DNA from 2 places in the Aeribacillus pallidus genome. Region 2 is predicted to be linked to the other one. Evidence: riboswitches for the same ligand, from Rfam matches in the RefSeq annotation. Region 2 holds a riboswitch; the other holds the start of a gene.
What was found. Region 2 has a riboswitch for S-adenosylmethionine ahead of metK (methionine adenosyltransferase). Riboswitches for the same ligand answer to the same signal wherever they lie in the genome.
Positions count from the first base shown of each region.

Region 1 (5,598 bases), on a different contig from region 2:
CAATTGTTCCAATTCTACTAGCGCATCCTCCGGCAGTTCGACCTGATTAAGCACAAGGTCATCACTTCTCGTCCCCCGCATCCCAAGCATATCCCAGTTTTCTTCCACACGAACTCCTTTTAGTCGATGATCTATCAAAAAGGTGCCGACCTCACCTGATTCTTCAATCGTGGCTGTTACTAACGAGTAATCAAGGGCAACAGCCATGGTCGTAAAAGACTTTCTCCCTGTGATTCTCCACTTGCCATTTTCTTTTATGGCAATGGTTTGCGGTTTGCCTCCCCTCGTTGGGCTCCCGGTAGCAATCTCTGTCGCTGCACGGTTAATCAACACCTTGTTTTCCACAATTTCTCGGCAGATCCGTTCAAATAAGACGTGATCCCATATCTTCCGTTCCCTAAGGTCGTATATCACCCCTAGGTGCCAACCGATACTTAAAGCGGTGGACGCATCCCCTTGGGCGAGCCGCTCTTGCAAAAGAACAAATTCGTAGAGGGAAATCTCTTTGCCGCCAAATTGTTTTGGAACGGTAAGAGAGACGTAAGCGGACTTTTTCAGCTCTTGAAAATTTTCAAACGGAAACCTTCCCTCTTCGTCGATTGCAGCCGCCCTCGTTTGAAAACGATCGGCAAGCACAGCTACCTCGCGAAATAGCGATTCCTGACGCTCATTTTGAATAAATGGTCTTGACAGTTCCTCCGATAAATTAATTTGCTTACGTTCGTTAGCCAATATACTCAATTCCCTTCCCCCTTTTGGCAATTTCCTTTAGTGATTCCCTGTTTTTCAGGGTCGAAATATCCCCTAACGGCTCGCCAAGATACGATGATTTGATGACTCTCCTGGCAATTTTTCCACTCTGCGTATATGGAAGCTCTGAGACAATATGAACCTTATTTGGCTTCAGGGCTTTCCCGAGAGAGCGTGCGGCATAAGCAAGCAATTCCTGTTCCAAGTCAGAATGTGAATCCTCATGTACATGTAAAACGGCAAAAATAACAGGAACTTCACCCTTTACTGGATGCGGGATTCCAATTGCTGCCGCCTCTTTTACCGCTTCATGAGCCGTGACCGCTGCTTCGATTTCTGATGGCCCGATCCGTTTCCCTGCCACCTTCATAGTGTCATCGGAACGTCCTAGCAAATACCAGAATCCATGCTGGTCCACGGCAGCAAAATCACCGTGCGCCCAAATTCCTTCCCACTTTGACCAATAGGCTTCTACATAGCGTTGATCATCGTTCCAGAACGATTTCGTCATCCCTAGAAACGGTGCTCTAATCGTTAAATCCCCGACTGTATGTTCCACTTTTTCTCCGCGTTCATTGACGACGCTTGCAGCCATACCGGGAATTGGGCCATGGAATCCGCATGGTTTTAGTGGAAAAATGGGATAGGTGCCCAGTATCCCTCCTGATACTTCTGTTCCGCCTGAATAATTAATAATGGGACACCGTCCGTTACCGACTTTTTCTAAGAACCAGTGCCATGCCGTTGGATTCCACGGTTCCCCTGTCGACCCAAGAATCCGTAAAGATGGAAGATTTGGTACTTCAACATCTTTTACCATCAGGGAGCGAATGAGAGTTGGAGAGATTCCAAAGATCGAAACTTGATGGCGCTTGATTAATTCCCATAATCTCCTTTCATGAGGAAAATCGGGACTTCCTTCATAGAGGACAACAGTTGCGCCATGCACAGCAGCACCTAGAAATAGCCACGGGCCCATCATCCACCCAAAATCCGTTTGCCAAAATATGCGGTCCGTTCTTTTTATATCAAAGCAAAAATACAGATCGATCGCGCTTTTTAGCGGAAATCCCGTATGTGTATGGACCGTTCCTTTAGGTCGGCCAGTTGTTCCGGACGTATACATAATCATGAATGGGTGATCGGAATCGACGAATTCGGTTTCTGCTTCTTGAGATGAATGGTTTCCAATCAACTCCTCATACCAATAATCTCTACTTGGATGGATGGAAATGTTTCGGTTAAAGCGGTTGACAATAATGACTTGCTGGACCGTTGGTGCTAGCTCAACCGCCCGATCAGCTTCTTCCTTCATCTTGACAATCTTTCCTCGGCGGAAGAATCCGTCGGCTGTGATCAATACTTTTGCTTCACCATCATTCAGCCTTGATGCTACCGCCTCAGCCCCGTAGCCTGAAAACACTGGAATGACAATCGCACCGATTTTGGCACACGCAAATAAAGAGATGGGGGCTTCTGGAATAGGCGGCAAGTAAATCCCGATGCGATCTCCTTTAGAAACTCCAAGGGATGTAAGGGCAGCTGTCAGCTCATTTATTTTTTCGTTCAGTTCATTGTAGGTATAAGAGATCGTGTCACCGTTTTCTCCTTCCCAGATCAACGCGACTGTATTTCCTCTTCCTTGGCTGATTTGTTTTTCAATGGTGTAATAATGGAGATTTGTTTTTCCACCGATAAACCACTTGGCGAATGGTGCTCCTTTTTCTGTATTCAGAAGTTGTTGATACTGCTCTTGCCAAAGGATATCAAACTCTTCCAGCAAGCTTTCATAAAACCATTCCGGGTTCTGAATCGATTTTCCGTGGAGTTCTTCGATGCTGGGGATCTTGTGCTTGTTCATAAATAATTGGATGTTTGCATTTTTTATGAGGGTTTTATTAGGATTCCATACCGGTACCTGCTGATTGAGGAAATCAAAGGTTTGTTGAATGTTCGTTGTCATGGCTACCACCTCTTTGGCACTTCTACTAGGATGGCTGATCCTTGGCCGCCCCCGCCGCAAAGTGTCGCAATTCCCTTTCCGCCGCCTCGCCGTTTTAATTCATGAACAAGCGTTAGCAGCAACCGGAACCCTGTGCCTCCTAAAGGATGGCCGATAGCAATCGCTCCGCCGTTGACATTTACTTTTTCATACGGAATCTTTAGTTTCTTGCAGCTGGCTATGACCACACTGGCAAAGGCCTCGTTAATTTCAAACAAGTCTATATCACGAACCGTAAGCCCCGTTTTCTCCAAGACTTTTTCAATTGCCTGGGCCGGTTTTAAATGGAGGCTCGTATCTGGACCAGCAATATCTGCCCAACCGATGATTCTTGCAAGCGGTGTGTAGCCAAGTTTTTCAGCTTGTGTCTCGCTTGCGACAATTCCAATACTTGCGCCATCTGACATTTGCGATGCGTTTCCAGCTGTAATCGTACCGTCTTCTGTAAAAACAGGACGGAGTTTCGCTAATCCTTCAATCGTGGTGTTCGGGCGAATACCTTCATCTTCTTTTATCCATTCTTCATGTGCGTATACAGGAGTGATTTCTTCCTGCAGCCGGCCCTCTTGTAACGCTTTGTATGCCCGTTGTTGTGAAAGGCATGCATATTCATCCTGTTCCTTTCGAGTGATTCCTAGTTCTTTGTTTTTCTTGTCAGTCAATACGCCCATTGATTCATTGGAGAGGGAGCACCACAAGCCGTCATTAATTAAAGTGTCCGTAAACTCTGCTTTTCCAAGCGGGACACTTTTTCGCAAGTTGGCAGTGTGCGGAGCGTTCGTCATCGAATCATAGCCCCCAACAATGAATAACTGCCCTTCCTGTAAAACAATCCGGCGCGTAGCATCCGAAACGGAAGCCAATCCGGCCAAACAAACATTATTGAGTGTAATAGCAGGTACCGAAAGATCCACTCCCGCTTCTACGGCCACTTTTCGCGCTGGATTTTGCCCTTCTCCAGCCTGGATGACTTGTGCAAGTAATACTCCATCTGCGTTTTTTCCTTCCGGAACCCGGCGAAGCAATTCTTTCACTGCAACGCTTCCTAGCTGTTTCGCTGATACATCGGCCAGTTTTCCTCGAAACTTTCCAAATGGCGTACGCACTCCCTCTAAAATAACCACAGTCATACCTTCTTCTCCTTTCCATTCACAGAATTAGTTTGTCATCCTTTTATGGTGTTTCACCTTATCAGACGGGGCATTTTTCAATTGCTTTTTATAAGCAATGAAAAAGCCCCTTTCATTCTGAAAGAGGCTTAAGGTATTACCAATTTGTTTCGCCTTATCTTTCAGAATGAAAAAACTCATTCTGCAGGAATTAGCACCGTTCCATAAAGGAGGTTGCCGGACGTCATCGGGCCTGTTCCCTCAGTCACTCTGGATAAGACTTTATTTCATTTGATTGAATTTTCTTGATAATCCGAATGTTATAACCTTTTTACTTTCATGTCAACTTTGATTTTTTACGAAAAAGATGTTGAGAACGTTTACATCGTTGTGGCTGTAAGAAAAAATTTTTTCGAAATCAACAGATTTAACCTATTAATCATCCAGTTCAAAGAAAAGACTTTTTTGATAAAAAGAGACATGTGGTTAACCTAAAAACCGCAGTAGGGATTCGAACATTTTTTCGAACCATTTTCCTGATTTATCAATATATTTTGCAAATTAATTCGATCGATTTTCCTGTTTTATCGATAGATTTCGCGAATGTTCAACAATCTTGCCCCCTACTAATGAAAGATTCCAGTAAAAAAAGCCTATCAAATACCTGATAGGCTCCCGTTACTTATGTTTAGTCTTCATCACATGTTCCGTGGATTCCTTTTTTGAGGAAACAAGCTCCGTTACCTATGTACCAAATCTTTAGGACATCGCTTTTAATTCGGATACCGTTTCATCCACAAATTCTGATATTTTGCGCAAATTCAATAGTAACTGTTCCTTGAACTCTTTAACAGTGGTGTTTTCGTTTAACACAATCTTTGTATTGGCAATTTGGTTTGAACCATTATAACATTTAATAGATTGATCGTTTAGCGATTTAATTTTTTCATGAATCATACGCTTCACTATTTCTCTCTGATAAAGATATTTCTCGCTACCTTCTGAATGATTAGCTATTTTTCGTTTTGGTAAGTATGGGCGTGTTTCATAGTGTAATGGTAAAGTAAAGGAACGATTAAAAGCATCAAATGTAAATTCTACATGAATATCAAAAGTATCTTCATTTAATAAGTATTTCCCTTCTTCTGTTTTTTGAGCAATTTTTCCTTTCCATGATTTCTTTGAAAATTGAACAATATAGTTAATACGGCCCGTACCCACTACCTCATCAATGGGAGATCGTGAAAGACCGTTTGGTAAATTAGAAATACTATTCATTAATTTACGGAATCGGACTTTTAAACGTTCCGGCTCCGTTTTTTCGGTAAACTTTTCTAATATCAAATCGTTATCAGTTATATCTAGATCTTTATAAAACTCTAACAATACATCAGATAAATCCTCATATAACATCTTTAGTCCAACATCTTCAGTCGGAGAAGGTATGTTGTTGATTAAATCCTCGTATGAAATGTTAATAAATAAACTGCTAGTTGGGATCGACTCTGGTACAAGTGTTAAAAATATGAATTTCTCTTCCACTTTTCGATCGGATAAACCAAGTATTTTTTTTAACTCTGTGATACATTCCTTACTAGCATATCTTAACGTTTGTTTATATCCTTCATCCGCTTTCAGTTTATTCTCAATGATTAGTAAATAACATTCCCTTTCATTTTCAATCACTGAAACAATGTCAGGTATTCCTACTGAAGTTAATATACGGGTATATATTCG
Region 1 is NZ_JBCNBW010000065.1:48,198-53,795, reverse strand. Features, by position in the region: gene ABES52_RS14540 (acyl-CoA dehydrogenase family protein) at 1-741, opposite strand, end outside; gene ABES52_RS14535 (AMP-binding protein) at 725-2,713, opposite strand; gene ABES52_RS14530 (acetyl-CoA C-acyltransferase) at 2,716-3,882, opposite strand; SAM riboswitch class I at 4,034-4,142, opposite strand; gene ABES52_RS14525 (hypothetical protein) at 4,621-5,598, opposite strand, start outside.
Region 1: linked by a shared signal. The riboswitch ahead of ABES52_RS14530 (acetyl-CoA C-acyltransferase) and the one ahead of metK (methionine adenosyltransferase) in region 2 are both predicted to bind S-adenosylmethionine.

Region 2 (5,598 bases):
TCTTTGGATAGTTTACTGATTGGTGGTAATACACCAAACGCATCCGCTGTTAAGAAGATGATTGTGTTTGGATGGCCGGCAATACTTGGATCAACAATGTTATCAATCGCTTGAATTGGGTAAGCAGCCCGGGTATTTTCTGTTAACGTATTGTCATCGTAATTTGGTTCACGTGTCTCTTCATCTAAAATAACATTTTCTAAGACGGAACCGAAACGAATCGCATCATAAATTTGTGGCTCTTTTTCACGAGATAATCCGATACATTTCGCGTAGCATCCACCTTCGATGTTAAACACACCGTTTGGACCCCAGCCATGCTCATCGTCACCGATTAAACGACGGTTTGGATCAGCGGATAAAGTCGTTTTACCCGTACCAGAAAGTCCGAAGAATAGCGCGACATCTCCTTCTAAGCCAACGTTTGCTGAACAATGCATGGAAAGAATGTCTTGCTCTGGTAACATGTAATTCATTACAGAGAAAATCGATTTTTTCATTTCTCCAGCGTATTCAGTACCACCGATTAATACTGTACGACGTTCGAAAGAAATAATAATGAACGTTTCAGATCTTGTTCCATCCACTTCTGGATTGGCTTTAAAATTCGGTGCAGAAATCACCGTAAATTCTGCATGGTGATTTTCTAGCTCTTCTTGTGTCGGGCGAATGAATAATTGATGGGCAAATAAGTTATGCCAAGCATATTCGTTTACGACTTGGATCGGCAAACGATATTTTTCATCAGCTCCGGCAAATCCTTTGAAGACAAAAATTTCGTCCTTTTCCTTTAAGTATTGAATAACTTTATTATATAATTTATCAAATGCTTCTGGTGAAATTGGTTGGTTTACGGAACCCCAATCAATTTTATCTTTAACAGAAGGTTCTTCGACAATAAATTTGTCTTTAGGTGACCGACCTGTATATTTTCCTGTTTCTGCACGAACCGCTCCAGTAGAAGAAAGGACCCCTTCTCCACGGCTTAACACTTTTTCCACTAGTCGTGGAACTGATAATTGAACACGAACATTTTGACCAGTAAGCAACTCTTTTAAGTTCGAAAGACTAACAGAATTCATACGGCGAAACCCTTCCTTTTCGTGATTTTATAATGATATATCGTTAACCCCTTTGTTCCTTAAAAACAGTATAACACATTTATGTAAATAATCTATACTATTTACAATATTTTTTTAAAATGTTTTATTTTTTGTCACAATTTCCTGTCTCTGTTTTGTCAGTAAGGGGAATTTTGTATTGTTTTTGTCACACTCTATATTATATTAGAACGAATGTGGAATGTAGCAGCTACTGTCTCTTGTTTTGTAAAAAGTAGGCGAATAGACTCATACATCCTATAGTTGACATTTGGACAAAATGTTCATTTTGTGGACAAACGAAGACAATTCACGGACAATATGATCATTACAAGGACCTTTTACAAAAGTAATCAGACAATTTTAGTGTTCATCAAAGCAATCACACATTGGCATGATTTTGCTGTATAAAAATATGAAAATTTTGTTGACACGCTTTGACAAAATACGATAAGATTTTACCTTGAACGGATACTCTTATCCCGAGCTGGTGGAGGGACAGGCCCTATGAAACCCAGCAACCTGCTCATTGAGGGAGATGGGATTTTCGAGACTATCCCATATTCCGAGCAAAGGTGCTAACCTGTTGCAAGGCGAGGCCTTGAACGATAAGAGTGAAAGGCATGATGACACAATCAACCTTTCCTCTAGAAGATATTTAAAAAGGAAAGGTTTTTTTATTTTGCCAAAGAATCGTGCCTTTAATGCAAACGCCACTTCTTTTCACATTGATAAAAATGATAGGTTTACTTCATACTACTAAGGGAAATGAGTACCGTGACGATGAAGCAGTAAAAGATACGGGCATGAAAGGACCAATGAATGAACAGGTGCATATGTTACATTACCGTTTTATGCGTTGGTTCAATGACTCGAGGGAGCTGCTGCTTTTTTAAAAAATCATAACAAAGGAGGATCCATCAGATGACAAAGAAACGTCGTCTTTTTACGTCTGAATCTGTTACAGAAGGTCATCCAGATAAGATTTGTGACCAAATTTCTGACGCCATTCTTGACGCTATTTTAGCAAAAGATCCAAATGCTCGTGTTGCATGTGAAACTTCTGTAACAACTGGTTTAGTACTTGTAAGCGGAGAAATTACAACATCCACGTATGTTGATATTCCAAAAATTGTTCGTGAAACAGTTAAAGAAATTGGTTACACTCGTGCGAAATATGGTTTCGATGCGGAAACTTGTGCCGTATTGACTTCTATCGATGAACAATCCCCTGACATTGCAATGGGTGTTGACAGAGCGTTAGAAGCACGTGAAGGACAAATGACAGATGAAGAAATCGAAGCAATTGGTGCGGGCGACCAAGGGTTAATGTTTGGTTTTGCATGTAACGAAACGAAAGAATTAATGCCATTACCAATTTCCCTTGCACACAAATTAGCTCGTCGTCTTACAGAAGTTCGTAAAGAAGAAATTCTTCCATACTTACGTCCAGACGGAAAAACGCAAGTGACGGTTGAATACGATGAAAATGACAAACCGGTTCGAATTGATACAATCGTTGTATCTACACAACATCACCCAGAAATTAGCTTAGATCAAATTCAACGTAATATTAAAGAATATGTTATCGAGCCAGTTGTTCCAAAAGAACTGATCGATGAAAATACGAAATATTTCATCAACCCAACAGGACGTTTCGTCATCGGTGGTCCTCAAGGTGATGCTGGATTAACAGGACGTAAAATTATTGTTGACACGTACGGTGGATACGCTCGTCACGGCGGTGGTGCATTCTCTGGTAAGGACCCAACAAAAGTTGACCGCTCTGCAGCATATGCTGCTCGTTACGTAGCGAAAAACATCGTAGCAGCTGGTCTTGCAGATAAATGTGAAGTTCAACTTGCATATGCCATCGGTGTTGCGAAACCAGTATCAATTTCTATTGATACATTCGGTACTGGAAAAGTATCTGAAGACGTATTAATCGAAGTCGTTCGTAACAACTTCGACCTACGTCCAGCTGGTATTATTAAAATGCTTGACCTTCGTCGCCCAATTTATAAACAAACAGCGGCATACGGTCACTTCGGACGCAACGACCTTGACCTTCCATGGGAGCGTACCGATAAAGCAGAAGCTCTTCGTGAGCAAGCTTTAAATCAATAATAATGAAGGACTAAAAAGAGCTATCTCCTTGATTAGGATATAGCTCTTTTTCTTTTCTGGAATTATGAAAAGGCTCTATAATAATTGTTATGGTTTAGGCACAATTTAGGGTAAAAAAAGAATAAAATTGTTAAACATGAATCATGGTCATTTTTTGCACAGATTATCAATTCCCCACATCATCCATTTTCGTTATCGTACTACTTCGTTTTAATCGAGAGTTTCATTTTTCTTCTTTTTCTTTAATCCCGAACCAATCAATAATTCATACATAACTGGAACAACAACTAGTGTCAGCAGCGTTGAAACCGTCAAACCACCGATTACGACAACTGCTAAACTTTTCGTCACCATACTTCCTGCTTCCGCTTGGATTAATGCTAACGGGAGCATGGCAACAATGGTGGTAACAGCCGTCATGATAATTGGACGGAGACGGGTGGAACCTGCTTCAAGCAATGCCTCTCTTGTAATCATGCCTTTTTGTTTGTTTTGCAGGACACGTTCAAGGAGTACAATGGCATTCGTCACAACAATTCCAATGAGCATTAACGCACCTATTAAAGCATTAAAATCCACTGGTGTTCTTGTTACAACTAAACCTAAAATACTGCCGACTACCGCTAACGGCAAAGAGAAAAGAATGGCGAAAGGTGCTCTTGCCTGCCCAAATGTAATAACCATAATTAAGTATACAAGGACAATAGCAATACCCATAATTTTAAATAAATCCATAAAGGTTTCTTGCTGTGACTCGGTAGCTCCTGCTATTTCTACCTTCACGTCATCTGGAAGGTTTAAATTTGCAATCATTTTGTTAAGTTCTGTTCCAACTTTTTTGATATCTTCAGATACAATTTCTGCCGTCACTCGAATCGATTCTTTTCCATCTTTATGAAATACAATTGTTTTGATTTTCTCCTCGTTTATATTTGCAACCTCTTTTAATTTGACCGGACCTGCCAGAGGGGAAGTGATCATGGTATCCAAAATTTCATTTGTACTGATTAATTTATGATCCTTGTAATCCAACACAATCATCATGTTTTCCCCGTTTAATGTTAATTCTCCTAACGGGGTGCTGCTGACAATCATCCTCATTTGTTCCGCCACTTGCTGCGGAGTGAGCCCATATTGTGCGGCTTTTTCATGGTCTACCTTTATCACCCATTCATTTTGAAGCTCTTCATAATTGCTTTTAATTTTGTCTAATCTATCCATTTTCTTTAACTCTGCCATCACTAAATCGGTACTTCTTACTAAATCCTCTTCGTTTGTTGCCGTCACATTCAGCTCAATTGTACTTCCTCCCCCGAAAGAACCTAAGGAGCTTTTTAAATATTCAATTTTAGCAGGCTTATATTCATTATTGTGTGATTTCATGTTTTCAATAAATTGATCGATGTCTACCCCTTTTCCGAACATAAGAAGGAACGTGGCTTCATTATCCTTTGTTACCTGTCCCCACCTGGCATCCTCGGAAGCCGCTCCCATTCGAAACATCACTTCTTTGGCTTTGTCTTGTTTTAATAACAATTGTTCAAAATCTTTTGCCTGTTCCTCGGCTTTTTTTAGGTCATAATCTGCCGGAAAAGTCATCACAATACTTACCATGGATTCATCATCAGCTTCCACATTTGCTTTAGGCAACATGACATAAGCCGTAATCGAACCGACAAAGAGAAGGAAAGATACCAACAATACAATAAATTTATGTGAAAGCGCCCAATGAAGGATTGATTGATAACGTTTAGAAGGTTGAGCTTCTTTATGTTTTGTCTTTTTTAACAGCCAAAAACTCATTAACGGAACGACGGTGAGGGCTACTAATAATGAAGATAAAATGGAATATACGACCGCCAGCACCATTGGGAGCATAAAATCTCCAATCCCGCCAGAAACGAATCCGATCGGCAAAAATACGGCGATCGTTGTTAGAGTGGAGGATGTAATCGCAACCCCAACTTCTTTCGTTGCATCAATGATGACTTCTTTTGAAAATGATTCAGACTGAATTCTTCTAAAGATGTTTTCAATTACGACGATACTGTCATCTACCAATCGTCCAACAGCTACAGCTAAACCGCCAAGGGACAAAATATTTAATGTAACATTAGAGATATCTAATAAGAATAACGTCATAAACACAGATAATGGTATACTTACAACCGCTATGAAAGTAGTTTTGATATTTCGTAAGAATAATAGAATAATCAAAGTCGCCGCTAATGCTCCAAGACCTACTTCTTTTGCCATCCCATATACTGCGTTTTCTACTTTCTCTGCGGTGGAATATAGTGTTTTTATTTCAAATTGATCTTTGTATGCGTTTCCTAGCTCTTTTACTTTTCTATCGATTTCTTTTCCGATA
Region 2 is NZ_JBCNBW010000003.1:543-6,140, forward strand. Features, by position in the region: gene pckA (phosphoenolpyruvate carboxykinase (ATP)) at 1-1,082, opposite strand, end outside; SAM riboswitch class I at 1,575-1,715, shown strand; gene metK (methionine adenosyltransferase) at 2,025-3,227, shown strand; gene ABES52_RS00400 (efflux RND transporter permease subunit) at 3,438-5,598, opposite strand, start outside.